4 regions of the Exiguobacterium sp. s5 genome follow, and region 1 is predicted to be linked to each of the others. Evidence: riboswitches for the same ligand, from Rfam matches in the RefSeq annotation. Region 1 holds a riboswitch; each other region holds the start of a gene.
What was found. A riboswitch is a leader RNA that binds a small molecule or an ion and turns the genes downstream of it on or off. The one in region 1 is predicted to bind thiamine pyrophosphate.
Positions count from the first base shown of each region.

Region 2: another riboswitch for thiamine pyrophosphate. It lies ahead of tenA (thiaminase II); the one in region 1 lies ahead of thiT (energy-coupled thiamine transporter ThiT).
Region 3: another riboswitch for thiamine pyrophosphate. It lies ahead of thiW (energy coupling factor transporter S component ThiW); the one in region 1 lies ahead of thiT (energy-coupled thiamine transporter ThiT).
Region 4: another riboswitch for thiamine pyrophosphate. It lies ahead of KNP60_RS11680 (YkoF family thiamine/hydroxymethylpyrimidine-binding protein); the one in region 1 lies ahead of thiT (energy-coupled thiamine transporter ThiT).

Region 1 is NZ_JACSLK010000002.1:174,797-179,009, reverse strand. Features, by position in the region: gene pknB (Stk1 family PASTA domain-containing Ser/Thr kinase) at 1-874, shown strand, start outside; gene rsgA (ribosome small subunit-dependent GTPase A) at 919-1,803, shown strand; gene rpe (ribulose-phosphate 3-epimerase) at 1,805-2,461, shown strand; TPP riboswitch at 2,481-2,581, shown strand; gene thiT (energy-coupled thiamine transporter ThiT) at 2,658-3,230, shown strand; gene KNP60_RS04995 (thiamine diphosphokinase) at 3,230-3,817, shown strand; gene rpmB (50S ribosomal protein L28) at 3,876-4,064, opposite strand.
Region 2 is NZ_JACSLK010000001.1:65,157-69,369, reverse strand. Features, by position in the region: gene thiD (bifunctional hydroxymethylpyrimidine kinase/phosphomethylpyrimidine kinase) at 1-206, opposite strand, end outside; gene thiM (hydroxyethylthiazole kinase) at 206-994, opposite strand; gene tenA (thiaminase II) at 991-1,665, opposite strand; TPP riboswitch at 1,748-1,852, opposite strand; gene pelG (exopolysaccharide Pel transporter PelG) at 1,914-3,362, opposite strand; gene pelF (GT4 family glycosyltransferase PelF) at 3,343-4,213, opposite strand, start outside.
Region 3 is NZ_JACSLK010000001.1:22,355-26,567, reverse strand. Features, by position in the region: gene KNP60_RS00190 (hypothetical protein) at 1-138, shown strand, start outside; gene KNP60_RS00185 (hypothetical protein) at 231-977, shown strand; gene KNP60_RS00180 (aminoglycoside phosphotransferase family protein) at 979-1,947, opposite strand; gene KNP60_RS00175 (hypothetical protein) at 1,990-2,310, shown strand; TPP riboswitch at 2,335-2,433, shown strand; gene thiW (energy coupling factor transporter S component ThiW) at 2,498-2,986, shown strand; gene KNP60_RS00165 (hypothetical protein) at 3,049-3,315, shown strand; gene KNP60_RS00160 (VOC family protein) at 3,828-4,213, shown strand, end outside.
Region 4 is NZ_JACSLK010000005.1:153,854-158,066, forward strand. Features, by position in the region: gene KNP60_RS11665 (energy-coupling factor transporter transmembrane component T family protein) at 1-129, opposite strand, end outside; gene KNP60_RS11670 (ABC transporter ATP-binding protein) at 126-1,457, opposite strand; gene KNP60_RS11675 (ECF transporter S component) at 1,450-2,025, opposite strand; gene KNP60_RS11680 (YkoF family thiamine/hydroxymethylpyrimidine-binding protein) at 2,018-2,611, opposite strand; TPP riboswitch at 2,691-2,791, opposite strand; gene KNP60_RS11685 (GTP-binding protein) at 2,854-4,047, opposite strand; gene KNP60_RS11690 (hypothetical protein) at 4,149-4,213, opposite strand, start outside.

The DNA.
Region 1 (4,213 bases):
CGTCGTGCCGGACGTCGTCGGCATGACGAGCGACGAGGCGACGACCGAGCTCGAAACGGCCGGTTTTGTCGTCGAGGCAACTGAACGGGCAAGTGACAACATCGCCGCTGGCGACGTCATCTCGCAGACACCGCAAGCCGGACGGAAGCCGAAACGTGGGACGACCGTGACGATTGTCGTCTCGGCCGGAAAAGAGACGGTCGAGATGCCGGATGTTGAAGGACTGTCCCAGTCGTCGGCCGAGCGGACGCTCAAAGATCTTGAGTTCACGGACATCGAGATTCAGTCGGAGGCATCCGAGACGGTCGATAGCGGGGATGTCATCTCCCAATCGATCGCCCCAGGCAACGAGGTCGTCCCATCTGAAGAGACGGTGACGCTCGTCGTCTCGACCGGCAGCAATAAAATCGAACTCGCCAACTTGGCGGGCTATACGTTCGAGGAAGCGACAACGTATGCCGAACAGAATAGCTTGAAAATCGTCAAACGTGATGAGTATTCAACGAGCGTTCCTGCGAATCAAATCATCCGTCAACTCCCGACGGCCGGTACGGCAGTCGACCCGGGGACGGAACTGACCGTCATCGTGTCACAAGGGGTAGAACCGACGGACGTCTCGATTGAACGGGAAGTCAACGTCGAAATCGAGCCGCCCGCTGAAGGCGAAGAAGCCGAGGCACTCGAAGTCGTCATTCGGACGGTCGACGCCCGTGGCGAAGTCGAGGTGTTGCGTGATAAGATAACGGAGACAACGACTTACTCGTATACGCTCGTCATCGCACCGGACGAAGTCGGAACCGCGACGATTGAAGTCGACGGCGAAGTCGTTCGCACGGATACGGTGACTTACGCACAAGCAAAAGATTCACAATGAAGAGGTGGCGTGCGCGTCGCCTCTTTTTCTAAGGAGGGAATGGAATGAAAGGTACGATTATTCGATTACAAGGCGGATTTTATGACGTCATGACGGAAGAAAAACAAGAGATCCGTTGTCGCGCCCGCGGCAATTTCCGCAACCGGAACATCTCGCCGGTCGTCGGTGACGATGTCGACATCCAAGACCAAGGGGATGGTACCGGTTATATATTGGCTGTTGACGAGCGGTCGAACCATCTCGTCCGCCCGCCGATTGCCAACATCGATCAAGCGTTCTTGTTATTCTCGGTAAAAGAGCCGGCGTTCTCGTTCCATCTGCTCGACCGTTTCCTCGTCTTGATCGAGTCGAAGCAAGTCCATCCGATTATCGTTTTGACGAAAATGGATTTGTTGACGGAGGCGGAACGGGAGAAGATTCACGAAGCAGCGGCTTTATATCGTTCCATCGGCTATGAGGTCATCGAGACGTCGACCGAGGACGGGTCGGGGATCGAAAAAATCCGCGGGTCGTTTAAGGAGAAGACGAGTGTGTTCGCCGGACAGACCGGGGTCGGTAAGAGTTCGCTCTTGAACGCGGTCGCACCTGAGCTTGAACTTGCAACCGGGAAGATCTCGAAATCACTTGGGCGCGGTAAGCACACGACGCGTCACGTCACGCTGATCACGCTCGCTGACGGGCTCGTGGCCGATACGCCTGGTTTCTCGAGCCTCGAGTTCCCAGAAGAACTCGAAGTCGAAGAGATGCGCTGGTGTTTCCCTGAGTTCGTCGAGCGGCATGATGACTGTAAATTCCGCGGTTGTGCCCATTTGAACGAACCAGGTTGTGCCGTCAAAGCGGCCGTCGAGGCGGGAGAAATCGCTTCCACCCGCTATGAGAATTATGTTACGTTTATGGCAGAGTTAAACGATAGACAACGGAGGTACTAACATGATTAAAATTGCACCATCGATTTTAGCGGCGGACTTCGCCAATTTAGAGGCAGAAGTGAAGGCGGTCCAAGAGGCCGGAGCGGATTACATCCATTTTGACGTCATGGACGGTCAATTCGTCCCGAACATCTCAATCGGCCTACCGGTGTTAGCGAGCTTACGGAAGAAGTCGGACATGGTGTTAGACGTCCATTTGATGATCGACCAGCCCGAACGGTTCGTCGAAGATTTCATCAAGGCCGGGGCGGATATCGTCACGGTTCACGTTGAAGCGACGAATCATTTGCATCGCGTGTTGCAACAAATCAAAGCGGCCGGCGCCAAGTGTGGTGTCGTCTTGAATCCGCATACGCCGCTGTCATCGATTGAACACGTGCTCGATGACGTCGACATGGTGCTCCTCATGACGGTGAACCCTGGCTTTGGGGGCCAGGCATTCATCGAATCGGTCGTCCCGAAAATCGCGGCGCTGAGCGAGATGCGCCAAGCGCGTCGTCTCGACTTTGAAATCGAGATTGACGGCGGTGTCAACGCAGAGACGGCGAAATTATGCATCGACGCTGGAGCTGATGTGCTCGTGGCTGGTTCAGCCATCTATAACGAGCCGAGCTATAAAGACGCAATCGATAGCATTCGTCACGCATCTCGTGTATAATCGTCGATAGAACAACAAATATTGTCGCAAGGGGTGTCACATTCTGTGGCTGAGAGGCATTTGCTAACCCTTTGAACCTGTTCCGTTCACACGGACGTAGGGATGTGGCGAAAATGCACGTTGCTACTCGATAGCAGCATGGCGTTTACGTCATGCTGCTTTTTGTCGTTCGCTCATATAATAAGGAGGGAATAAGATGAAACAACGTTTAAAACTACAGGCGCTCATTGAAATCTCATTGTTCGCCGCACTCGGCTTGATCTTTGATTTGCTCATCCCGTTCCGGATGCCGCAGGGCGGATCGATCAGCCTGGCGATGTTGCCGATCTTTGTGATGGCGTACCGCCATGGATTAAAAGGCGGACTGGCGACAGGAGCGCTCGTCGGAACGTTGCAACTGCTGTTCGGGGCTTACATTTTCACACCGGTCCAGTTCCTGCTCGACTACACGTTCGCTTACGGTGTCGTCGGTATGGCCGGACTGTTCGCTGGTCAAGTGAAACGGGCCGCCAAGGACGAGGCGAAAAAGACGCTCGTCGTCTACTTGGTGCTCGGGGCGCTCCTCGGTTCACTGCTTCGCTACGGCGCCCACGTCTTATCAGGGATCGTCTTCTTCGCCGAGTACGCGGAAGGGCCGGTCGTCGCCTATTCGTTTGCTTATAACATGACGTATATGTTGCCGTCCTTCCTCGTGTCGGCCGTCGTCCTCGTTCTCTTGTTCGTCTCGGCACCACGTTTCGCCACGCTCGCGACCCGGGGCCTCCGCTAATGCGGGTGTTGATTGTGGCGGCCAGCCCGGAACCAATCTCGGGACTCCCTCGTGACGTCGATTACATCATCGGCGTCGACGGAGGGTACGAGACACTGTTGAACCAAGGGCTGAACCCGGATCTCGTCGTCGGCGATTTCGACTCCTTCACGGGCGAAGTGCCGATCGACGCCGTCCGTTACCCATCTGAAAAAGACGTGACCGACCTTGAGATTGCGCTCGAGGCGGCCCGTGGACACGGGGCGACGGAGATGCTCGTGTACGGCGCTCTCGGTGGACGCCTCGACATGACGCTCGGCAATATCGGGCTGCTCGAGGCATATCCAGAGATGCGTTTGTTCACGGCCGGGCAAACCGTTCGTCTTGTTGGAGCTGGGCGTCACGAGCTCCCACGTCAAGCCGATCATTATTTGTCGCTCATCCCGTGGAAGCGGGCGAACGTGTCAATCCGCGGCGTCAAATATCCGCTTGACCGTCACGATGTCGTCAGCCATGAGGCGCTCACGATCTCGAACGAGTGGGCCGGTGAGGCGGCGGACTTGATCGTGCACGAAGGTATGGTCCTCGTGCTGTATGTCAAAAAATGAACACAAAAAAATCCCATCGGCGAATGCCGCTGGGATTTATTTCGTTCGTGTATAAAAATTATACGCGTTCAACGAGACCTGATTTAAGAGCGCGAGCTGAAACCCAAACTCGTTTAGGTTTACCGTCAACGAGAATACGAACTTTTTGTACGTTTACACCCCAAGTGCGTTTTGTCTTGTTGAGTGCGTGCGAACGGTTGTTACCTGATTTAGGTGATTTACCTGTTACGTAGCATTTACGTGCCATGCGTTTCCCCTCCTTTTTTATGTGGGTTCGTCCTAATAGACACTCGTTTATATTAGCACGGGTTTTTTCACGATGCAACTAGAAAATCATAGGATGACAAGAAAAAAACTTGACATTACTGGAAAGGATTTTAATAATGAATGAGGGTT
Region 2 (4,213 bases), on a different contig from region 1:
TCCGAACCGATTGCATCGAGTTGTTGCGTGATGAGTTCCGGCGACACCGCTTCGACCCCATGCACCCCGCGCGTATTTTGAGCGGTGACGGCCGTCAGAACGCTCGTCCCGAACACCTCTAGCTCTTGAAACGTCTTCAAATCGGCTTGGATTCCTGCTCCCCCGCCAGAGTCCGAACCGGCAATCGTCAATACTTGCGGCCGCATCATGACACCACCTCAATGCGGTCGCTCGGCAACTCGACGGCTGTCATCTTGCCGAGTTCATTCAAGAAATGAACGGGGAAGTCGCCCGGTCCTTCCGCCAAAGCGGTAGCCAGTTCGCCGCACCGGGCATATCCGGCGAGCGCTGTCGCCGTGGCCGTCAACGCGTCGGATTCGACCGCAAGGAGCGCACCGACGACCGCACTGAGTAAACAACCGGTCCCTGTCGTCCGGGCCATTGCTGCGGTGCCGCCTTTGATTTCAATCGTCGCGTCCCCGTCGCTGACGACATCCGTCTCTCCGGTCACGGCAACGACACAGTTGTAGCGTCGTGCCGCCGCGCGCGCGATGTGATTCAAATCAATCCGCGTTTCCCCAGCGTCCACGCCGCGCGCCGCCGCGTCGAGACCAATTAATGTCGCGATTTCTCCGGCATTGCCTCGGATGACCGTCACGCGGACGTGTTGCAAAATGGATGTAGCGACGTCACGTCGAAACGCGGTCGCCCCGACACCGACCGGATCGAAGACGACCGGCCGGCTCGATTCATTCGCCGCCTGTCCGGCTCGAATCATCGTACGTTCCGTCGTCGCATCGAGTGTGCCGATATTGAGTACGAGCGCATCGCTCGCAGACGCCATGTCCGCGACTTCTTCGACGGCTGACGCCATCACCGGCGCAGCGCCGATGGCGAGCAACCCGTTCGCCGAAAAGTTAGCGACGACGATATTCGTAATGTTATGGATGAGTGGCCGTTCGGCTCTGACTTTGTCCCATAAGTCGCGCTTCATCGTGTCACCCCCGCCGGTAAATCCCACGACTCGAGCGTCCACGCCATTTCCCAAAACGCATGTTCATAATAACAACTCTTCAAGAACAGCTGTTGATACCGGACCCGTTCTTCCGCTGTCGCTTGTCCGGCGAGCACGTCGAGCCGTTCAAGCTGTTCCTCGACGAGATCGCGGAACCATTCCGAACCGTACGTCGCAATCCACGTCGCATAGATCGGATGATCGGGTGTCGCATCTTTCAATCGCTCCCCAATCTCATAATAGACCCAGTAGCACGGCAAAATCGAAGCGAGCACATCACCGAGCGTCGGACCGGCCTGTTGCATATGGAGCGCATAGGCGTAAGCCGTCGGGGCCGGCTCAAACGTCGCCCACTCCGCCTCCGTCACGTTGAGCAAGGTGAAAAACTCACGGTGCAACGCATGCTCTGCTTCGATGGTATGGAGCGCATGCGTCAAAAAGCGGCTCGCGACTTCCATGTTCGGGGCGAGGGTCGCGCCTTTCGCCTGTACTTTGGAGAACTGGTTCAAATAGTATGAATCTTGCATGACGTAATGCCTAAATTTCGCCTCGTCGAGTTCGCCTGTTCCGAGCTCGCGGACGAACGGATGGTCAAAGCTGGCTTGAAACAAGGCATCTGCCTCTTGTCGAAGATGTGCGGTGAATGTCATTCATGTATCCTCCTTTGTGATCAAAAAAGACGCCGCCTCCCATAACGGAAGCGGCGTCGGATTTACACAAAGTGTACGAGAACAATCGGTTCGCCCACTTCCCTACGCTAGCGTGAACTAGATCAGGTTCAAAGGGTCTGGACCTCGTCCATCTCAGCCGCGTCACGCGACTCCCCTAGTGGTAAACATTATGAAATTCGGTCGTCTACGACCACATCATATCAGTCTTTTTCCATGTTGAAAACCCTTTATCGCGAGAAGCGACGGTTCAACAACGTCCCCATTTGGGAGAACCGTTCGGTACCGAGCTTGCGTCGATTCGAGGCCGCGAACACGTAATAATCGACTTTGCCCATGTAATAGATCAAACGCAGGCCGGCCAAGAAGAACGTGATTGTCGTGCTGACAGCAAAGCCAACGCCGTACCAATCGATGCCGCGCGGCAAGAGCAAGAGCGTGAACAACGCATTCAACGTGAAGAACGAGATGTTGACGAACAATGCCCCGCGTCGATCCTCGAAATAGAGCAACAACAACGTCAAAATAAGGATCATCGCGTTCGCGAACGCCGCGAGCGTCGTCATCCGAAAGATTTGACCGATTTCGTCCGGCACACCGATCCAACCGACGAACACGCCTGCCATGAGGATGGCGAACAACGTCACGACGCCTTGGCTGCGCGCGAGTCGAATCAACTCATTTTTCAATACGGACGTCATCGTCTGTTTCGCCTTCTCGATTTGATGGAGCGCCCCTCCGTAATTGATCAATCCATAAAACGTGCGATAGCGCTCATAAAACCGAGTCTCGACGGCGACGACGAACAGGAGTTGCGTCGGGATAATCGTCAAGTACGACCAAAAGATGGCCGTGTCATAATACGGATTAAACAAGAAGGAGTCTGCGATGATGACGCGTCCTTCTCCGAACCAGATGATAAAGTTCGTGACCCAAATCCCGAGCACGTATAACACGCCGATGGCGAACAAGTCTGGATAGCGGTCGAAGTACTTGAAGTACGAGAACTCTTTCACCGCGTAACGGAGCGGGAACGTCCGGAGCATCGCGAAGAACAACCCGAACAACGTCACAATCATCCCGACCGTGAAACCGAGCAACAGCTCGAGACTCGACGGATTGACCATGAGACGGCTAATCGCATAGACGCTCCCGACCGAGATGAGTCCGCCGAGCAAGAAGCTATAGGCCACCGCTTGATAATACTTGGCGGCACTCAAGAACAAGAACATGACCCAGATGACATTGATCGTCATGAATAAAACGAACAACGTCAGTTTGTACAGAAAATCGAGCGGCGACAATAGCCAAAAGATACTGTACAGAATCGTCGCGGCGAGGATCGTCACTTTGAGCATCCCGGTGAAGACCGGGAAAATCTCATGTGCCTTCTTCTCGTAAAACAAGTCCGCCACATATCGGGTGACGACGAGCTGTTGGAAGCTGAACAAGATTTGCGAGAAGATGAACGCGTACGAGACCGAGATCATGAAGAGCGTCCGTTCGGCGAGCGATAACGTCGGCATTTGGAACGCCAACCATTGAATCGTCCCGACGACCAAGATGACGATCAACCACGGTCCGGATGTGACGAGGCCCGAGAACGTGTACGCCTTCAACCTGGACGAATAGTAGTCTTCTTGGAACAACTTCTGCAGCTTAAACCCGATGCCCGCCATACTGTTCCCTCCTCGTTTCATAGATGGCTTTGTAGCGGTCCACGACTTGTTGGAGACGATAGTATTGACGGACCCGCTCCCGCCCGTTCTTACCGAAACGCATCCGCTCCTGCGGATAATCCATCATCCACTCGACCTTGTCCGCGACCGCTTCCGGATGAACCGGGGGCACGATAAACCCGGCTGGACCGAACGGGTCGTCTTCTCGGCCGTACAAGAGCTCGGAACAAGCCCCGACATCGGTCGCGACCCACGGGATGCCGGCTGCCATTCCTTCAAGAATCGCGAGCGGTTGACCTTCCGAGATACTCGTCAACAGAAGTAAATCAAACTTCGGCAAATAGGCTTGGACATCAACCTTTCCGACAAGCTCGACATAATCGGTCAGTCCGCTCTGTTCGATGAGCAGACGGCACTCTTCCGCATATTCTTCATCCTCATCGAGCGGACCCATAATCGTCAGTTTGAACAGACGATGCCGCTCCTGCAAAATCTTGGCGGCGTAAATCATCGTCTTCAAATCTTTGATTGGCACCAAGCGGACGATAGCACCGATTTGAAAGAGGTCGTGCTCCGGACGGTCGACCGTCGCCTGGATTTGTCGGTCGGCGATGCCATTGGCGATAATTTTCGTCTTCTCGCTCGGGGCGCCAATCCACTCCTGATATTCGCGGTTCCGCTCGAACAAGGTGATAATCTCATCGGCCGCGTTATAGGCCTCACGCGACAAATGGTGAAAGAAACGGACCCACCTCGGCTTATACGGCGCTGGAATCCAATACGACTGTAGAATCTCCTCTTCGCGTTCCCGCGAGTAGATGCCGTGCTCCGTCAAGATGAACGGAATCCCT
Region 3 (4,213 bases), on a different contig from region 1:
CGCATCGAGCTGACAGATATCGACGCCTCGCTCTATCATCTGATTCGCTATGGTCCCGCATCCGATCATGACATCCCGTTCGAGCAGCAACAACGATTTCACGAGGCACTCGACCGTTACTTGAAGCGGCAACCCTGAGCGAGAAAGTACCCGGGTTCTCAATGACTGGCAAACATGCTACGATCATTGATAATAGGAAAAAAATGTAACTTTCTTAGGAGGTTTGATTGATGAAACGCCTAGGCCTACTCGGATTCAGTGTGTTTTTGCTGACCGGGTGCACCGATTCCGTTGAGCAACCCATCGTCCCGGCCGATACAAATGAACCGTCGTCCGAAGACATCACCGCTTGGACGCGAGAAGATTTTAAAGACGTCTTCGACCAATATGAAAAAGTCCCGCCGCTCTTGAAGGCACTCGAGAACGATGGACTCACCCCGTTCCGCGAGACGTTCGAGCACGTCGTCATCGCCGGCGACGGCATCCAGCATACATACGCCGATATTCATCCGTTCAAACTCGATGACGGCACGTACGCCACCGTCTATGAGAGCGAGAACGGGGACATCGCTAACGGTCCCGAGTCGGTCGCGCCGCTGTTTTGGCAAGAAGCATCGTTCCTTCAATTCGTCGAAGAAATCGAGAAACGAAAATATGGGACGAGTGCCCCACCGACGGACGTCGTTTTGACCGAAGACGAGTTTCAGGCGCTCTATAATCGCCACGCCTACACGTCCGCGCTCATCGTCGAGCTCGACGAATGGGGCGTACAACTGGCGCGCGATCCGCTCGAGAACGTGATCATCGCGGGAAACGGGGTCAAGGAAGTGAAGGCCGACTTGATCGTCTTTGAAGTCGAAGGCGGCTACGCCATCGTCTACGACCGAGACGGTGAGATCTTCAAAGGGCCGGAGTCGATTGCCCCACTGTTTTGGAGCGAGACGGATTATGAAAACCTACTCGAGAAGTATGAATGACTTATCGGACACGTCGTTTCAAGTCCCGGTACTCGAGTAGCAAGTTGAGCCATTGCGCCGGCTTATCGCTCGACTCAGCTACGTCGTACCGGTATCTCGTCACGTACACATGCCACGACAAGGCCCGATAGACGCAACCGAGCTCTTCAGCGATCAACAAGTGACGCCAAAGCACGTCCTTGGATGCGACGCCGCTCCACGCTTCCAAATAAACCGTACGCATCGTTTGAATCTGTTCATACCAGGCGACCTCGGCTTCTTCCGGCAATAAGTCGTACAGCGCGTTCCAAAACACGCGCACGCTGAAAAACGGATGCGTGACGGTCGCGTCGCCCCAGTCGAGGATACACAAATCATTCGTCCGTTCCCGCCAGAAGATGTTGCCGCCGTGCAAATCACCGTGCTCGAGACTCATCGGCATCCCGGTCGCCAGCTCATCGCACATGGCGATCAATTCATCTTGAAGCGCGAGCATGGCCTCGGCTTTGTATCGCTCGAGCCCGGCGCAGAGCTCAGGTAAATACGTGCGGATTTCGTCCTTCAACTTGGCCGGTCGGCGGTCCGGGATGCCGTAAGACAAGTAGGTCTCGATCTGGTCGATCTCCTGTCGCTGCAGCTGTGCGTATTGACGCAACGCCGCTTCGTATCGACTCACGTCCGGCCGTTCACGTAGCGCCTCTCCGCCGATGCCTCGCATGAGCAACCAGTTCCGGGCTGAATCGATGGCGATGACGTCAGGCACGAAATCAGGATGCCGCTCGGCCAGAAACGCCGACAATCCGGCCTCGCCGCGGCTGATATCGGTCACCGCTTTGGCGTAGTAACGTTCCTCATCGAGCGCGCCAACAAGCAAGTACGTCAAATCGGTATCTTTGATCACGTGCCACCTCGCATTCGGCACGTTTGCCTCAATCCATCGTTCGAACCGTTCACGAAACGATCGGTCACGCCATGGGATTGCCTGTCTCATCCTGTTCACCCTTTCTTTCATCATCTCCTAGGAGGAAACGATATGGACGTTGTATATTACTCATACCCGGTCGATGCCATCTTGTATATGTACTTAGGGGCGACGGCCATCGTCAGTCTCATCATCGGGCTGCTCGTTTGGCGTCTGTTCAAGCGCCGAGATGTCGGCTTTTGGACAACGCTCGTTCTCAGCTTTGTCGGGCTGTCGCTCTCGCTCGTCTGGTTTCAAAACGCGTCCGTCGCCGTGTTCATGGGGACACTCCCGTGGCTGATCAATCTCGTCTTCTCCCTTTTGTTGTACGGTCTGTTCGTCGGCATCATCTATGTCACGTTCCGACCACGAAAGCTCGACCGCGTCAAATGACGGTATGCTATACTCATGTTAATAAACGACCACTAGGGGAGCCTTCGGGCTGAGACGGCATGCGCCGGACCCTTCGAACCTGATCTGGCTCATACCAGCGTAGGGAAGTGGTGTGGGATTCGTCTGTCTTTCCACGCCACTTTTCCACTTGGAGAAGTGGCGTTTTCATTTTGAAAGGAGACTATCTATGCGTATTCAACAACTCACTTGGATGGCGATGCTCATCGCCATCGCCGTCATCGGTTCCCTGTTCATCTCGATTCCGACCGGTGTCGCCCGTGCCTATCCGATTCAACATATGGTGAACGTCATCGCCGCCGTCACCGTCGGGCCGATCGGGGCCGTTCTCGTTGCGTTCGTGACCGGAATCGTCCGTGTCATGACCGGTACCGGGTCGCTCTTGGCCTTTCCCGGAGGTATGATTGGGGCGCTTTTGGCCGGGGTCTTCTATATGAAGACGAACCGCGTCGCCTTCGCCGCTTTCGGCGAAGTCCTCGGGACCGGAATCATCGCCTCGCTCATCGCCGTCCCGTATGCCAAAATCTTGATGGGAACGGAGTTCGGGGCACTGTTCTTCTTCCCGGCCTTCCTCGCCTCGAGTGTAACCGGTGCTCTTCTCGGCTGGATCGTCTTGGCGCGGGTCAAGCAATTGCGACCGCTCACGGTGAATCGATAAGTCCTTCCTCCGACTGATAGTAAATGGTAAAATCAGGATATACCAATTAGGGAGGTCCTTTCTTGAATCGATTGACGCTAATACTGGCGGCCACCGCCTGCCTGTTCATGTCCGGTCTGTTGTACACGCTCGAACGGATTGCCACGTTCACTCGCTGGAATGCCCAGATTGCGACGGGTACGTTCTCGAGCGAGCCGATGTTCGTCGATGTGCTGCTCCAAAATGTGTTCATCTCGATTTTCGGGGTGGCCGCCATCGTCCTCTTTTTTATGGCGGGCAACGCTGTCCAACCCACAACGACCACAAAAGCAGGGACGGCCGATTTATGACGGCTGTCCCTGTTTGACGTGATGTGATGGTTTTATAACTCTAGTGAAGAAGGAGTGTTTAGTTATGGACATTAATCGCAATCCTTATTTTTACTCATTGTTAGTCGGGACTTTAATTTTTCTATTCATCTTCATCTCTGAATTCTTTTTCAATTTTGGAATCATATCGAATCACTCGATTACATTGCTCTTTCTTTCTTTGACCACTCTGTTGGCGGTACTGCTTATTTTTTCCGTGCTGTATGTCAAAAAATTTAAAGACGAAAAAGGGAACATATTATTAGGCGTATTAATCTTTTCAGGCGCTGGTTTCCTTCTTTTCTTACTACTCAATACGTTAGTGATGTTGTAAGTTGAACCGGGTCTAGTCTTCTTCCTTCGATTTTTAGTGAATTTGCATTATCATTATCTCCTTACCTTGTTCATAAAAATCACAGCTCAAAAAGTTTCTTCCCACCTATATTTTCAGTGAGCCGTTCGCTAAACTGAAAGAAAATAAGGGGGGCAAAGCGATGTTTCGTATCGGCAGTATCTTTATTCCTGTAACAAATTTAATCCGATCATTGGAATGGTATCAAACCCACTTTCACATATCTGAAATCGGACGTTGGGAAGGTGGCATCGGCGTCCATTTCCCAGACGGGGCGACCCAACTCGGATTGATTGAAACGAAAAACGTTGCTTCGACGACGTTCAGCGACCGAAACGGTGACGAACACGTCAGCTTCAACATCGTCTGCGACGACATTCAATCCATCCATGACACATTTGAACGCGCCGGCTTGAAACCTGGCCGACTTCAAGATTTTGGCGGGATGAGTTGTTTTGATGTATTGGACCCGGATGGCAACGTCATCAGTCTGACGTCAGAATCAGCCGATTCGCCCTTCCATCGAGA
Region 4 (4,213 bases), on a different contig from region 1:
CGTTTGAAGTGTAACTGTTCCGAGAAAAACAGCAAGCGGAGTCCAAGGGTTATACATGAAGGCGAGACCGAACATGAGACATGCCACGGTCAGAAATTTAATCGTCGGGTTCATCTCATGAAATGTCATCGCGATTCCTCCATCAATAAGCCGTGGGTGCGTAGTAATTCTTTTTCATCCCAGAGTGAAGCGTCATATGGCCCACTCAAGTCGCCGTCACACATCAAATAATATGTGTTCGCAATCCGCGCGAAGCTGAGGTCGTGCGTCACAAACAAAATCGTCTGGCCGGATCGTGTTCGTTCGACCATTAAGTCATAGAGCGCACGAAGCGATACCTCGTCTTGTCCGGCAGTCGGTTCATCAAACGCAATCAGTTGTTTATTAGACAGCATCATCACTCCGATGGCGAGCCTTCGTTTTTGACCGTGACTAAGGGAGAGTGGATGGTGGTCACGCACTGATTCGAGCCCGAGCCGCGTTGAGACGTCCTCAATCGGGCGATTATGGCCATATGCGAGTTCTCGAGTCACATCATTCGTAACGAATAGATGCGCCGGTGATTGCGGGACGAGGCCGACTTTACGCTGTTTCCGGGCTAGGCTTCGCAGCCATGTCGACTTTCCGCTACCATTTCGACCGAGCACCGCAATGAGATCACCCTCAGCGACCTTTAACTCGCTCGCTGCTAATTGAAATGTTTTTCGTTTTAATTCCGGTATGTGAAATAACATTTCCTTTCCTCGTTCAACTTTAATTGGAGAGAACGCATAATCCGGTCGGACGATGAACGGCCCATCATAGTCGATGCGCCCGTTCACGAGCTTCACTTGTCGGTCAAAGAAATCACCCCATATGTATGGCCGATGCTCGATGACGACAACGTTTACGGTCTGTGCGACGCCGTCGAGCCAACGGACGAAATGATGGGCGGTCTCAGGATCGAGGTGAGCGAGCGGCTCATCGAGGAGGAGCCACTCGGGGCGGCCAATCAAGGCACAAGCGACGGCAATTTGCTGCTTCTCTCCCCCCGATAGATCATGGATGGTACGGTGACGATAATCGGTCAAATGCAACGCCTCTAACATTGTGGTGACACGGGCCATCATCTCGTCTCTCGCGACGGCAAAGTTTTCGAGCGTGAAAATCAATTCTTCTTCGACCGTCTGCATGACGAACTGACTGTCCGGGTCCTGAAAGACCGTTCCGACGCGCCGGTTCACTTCGCCAGCTTCATACGTATCATAAGAGCGATCGAACAAGTGCAATCTGCCCGTCACGATGCCATCACAATTGTCCGGATAGAGACGATTCATCAAAGCGAGCAATGTTGATTTTCCCGACCCACTTGCCCCTGTAATGACCGTTCTCCCTTTTGTTAGACGTAGTGTGATATCCGTCAAGACATCGCATTTCTTGTTCGGATAACGAAATGTCAGATGTTCTGCCTCAACCATGCATACGGTCCTGTCGCGCGAGAGCATACCCATCAAGCGCGCCCGTCCGAAGCAACAAGTCGCTCAAAATCTTACCGCCCAGACCAGCAATCAACATCCCGCTCGTTGCGCGTAGTGCGAACATCGTAGCCACATATGTCGGACTGAGGGCATTGAGCCCTCCCATGACGTACGTATATGCGAAACTTGTCACAGCAGCACTGAATCCGGCGAGCATGAGCACCCAAAGATCATAGCGTTTATAACCCGTCAAAGCGAACGCCGCTTCGGCGCCGATCCCTTGAACGATCCCGACTAAAATGATGCGCGGTCCGATGGCGTTGCCAATCATCATCTCAATCGTCGCCGCAAGCACTTCGGACAAGAATGCAGCCCCAGGCTTGCGAATGATATAAGCTGCGATAATCGAGACGATGAACCATATCCCAAAAATCCATTCGTAGGCGATTGGTCCAATCAGACCGGCCCACAAGTTCCCAGCATGGACGAACGCCAAATAGACCACCGCGAACACGACCGATAAAATCGACAACAAGACGATCTCTTTTAACTTCCACGATTTAAGCATCCATGCGTCCCTCGTGTGACGGACTATTCACGCTGAACGTCACCGTCATGACGACGTGGCTTGTCTTCTGTCGGACGCGATCAAACGTCGCCTCATAGAAAGCGAACACCGGCTCGATGTCCCCATGTATACCTGAGGCGTAATGCATCGAGTCATTGAAGACACCTCGCTCTTTCGCAAAAGCGATTTCTTCGTAGATGATGTCCATATAGTCGTCATCACCGAGCGGATAGAGCGCGAACTGTGAGGAGACATATTGCGGACCGACGGGACCATTAAGCGGTTCGCTCGACACAACGAGCACTTCATCTCCGGCCGTATCCCCTGGACACCCGACCGAGAACGTCCCGCTCATCGACACATGTTCCCCTGTCTTCGTCGCGTGTGACAGCACGGTCTTAGCCACATCGAATACATGCTCACTTCGTCCACGGATGACCGTCGACACGTCATCGGTATGTCGCCAGACGTTTTGTAAATCCGTCTCCTTCAACGCCCCTTTGATGATGCTCACGAAATCAGTCGTCATCGGGCTCAGTGTAAAGCGGAACCCGACGATCGGGCTCGTTCCACATTGTTTGTTCATGTTCTATTCCCCCTTATTATGTGTACACAAAAAAGCCGCATCCATGAGAATGCGGCCACTCGTCCAATTTTAATCCATTAGAAAAAGTGCCACACTTCCTCACGCCGGTATTACCCGGATCGAGTCATAAGGGATTGGAGCCATGCTCACATCTCAGCCGAAGCACCCCTAGTGTAGTCCAATGTATGCGGTTGTTTATGCAAGAATCAGTATAGACGACCGCTTTCATTTTGTAAACGGTCTTATGAGAACGTGACGACCTCGTTCCCCGGAAGTGTGTCCCGGAGCGTCGACCAATCCAGCGCCATCTCCTCATCTGTCAGCAGACAGTGATCGAGCTCTTGTTCGATGATGGCTCGATCCATCCGCTGCCCAATCAAGACGAGCTCCGTCTGTCGGTCCCCGTACGGCTCGACATAGTCGGCGGCGAGTTCCGGTTCGGCCGTGAACATGTGACGACGCTCATCTTCCGGAAGCGTCGCGAGCCAGCGCCCGGCATGTTCGAGCGTCGAGGCGTAACCCGCTTGTGAAAACAGACAGGCGAGGTCGTTCCGGGAAGCAATCCATAAGAACCCTTTCGCGCGGACGATTTCTTCCGGAAACGCCTCGATCCAGGCATGGAGACGCTCCGGGTGGAACGGCCGACGCCGACGATAGACGAATGAACTGATGCCGTATTCTTCCGTCTCCGGCGTGTGCACATCTGTCTCAAGTTCTTGAATCCACCCGGCCGCATGCATCGCCTGTTCGAAATCGAACAAATTGACATCCAACAGCTCGGTCAATTCCACGTTCGCATGGACAGACGTCAACAGCTTCGCGGTTGGGTTGAGCGCCTTCAACAGTCCGGTCATCTCGCCGAGTTCGGTCTCGGTCACGCGATCCGCCTTGTTTAAGACGATGATATCGGCGAATTCGACTTGGTCGACGAGTAGGTCGACGACTTCGCGGACGTCCGTCGCCTCAATCGCCTGATTACGTTCATGGAGCGACTCGCCCGAGTTGAAATCTGTTAAGAACCGAAACGCATCGACGACGGTCACCATCGCATCGATATAGACTCGGCTCGTCAAATCGATGCCGAGGGCGTCATCGGCATATGTAAACGTTTGGGCGACCGGGATCGGCTCTGAGATACCGGACGACTCGATGATGATTCCGTCGAGGTCAAGGTCGTTCGCAAGCTCTGCTACCGCCTCGAGCAGGTCCTCACGGAGCGTGCAACAGATGCAGCCGTTCGATAGTTCGACCAACTTTTCGTCCGTCCTCGAAAAACCGCCCTGTTCAATCAATCGCTCATCGATATTCAACTCGCTCATGTCGTTGACGATGACGGCGTATTTCTTGCCCGTCCGATTGTTCAATATGTGGTTCAATAGTGTCGTCTTACCGCTTCCTAAATAACCGGACAGCACGGTGATCGGGATTCGTCTCATTCTACCCACTCCTAAATAGTAATCATTACTTTTTAGATATTGACGGGTCGGTGACGTCTTGTCAAGAAAAAACACGCCCGTTTCCGGACGTGTTCTCCTGCCTATTCTTCTAACGCCTTGCGTTCGGCCTCTGAGCGTGGATAGGCGTTCGCCTGCCATTCGGCTC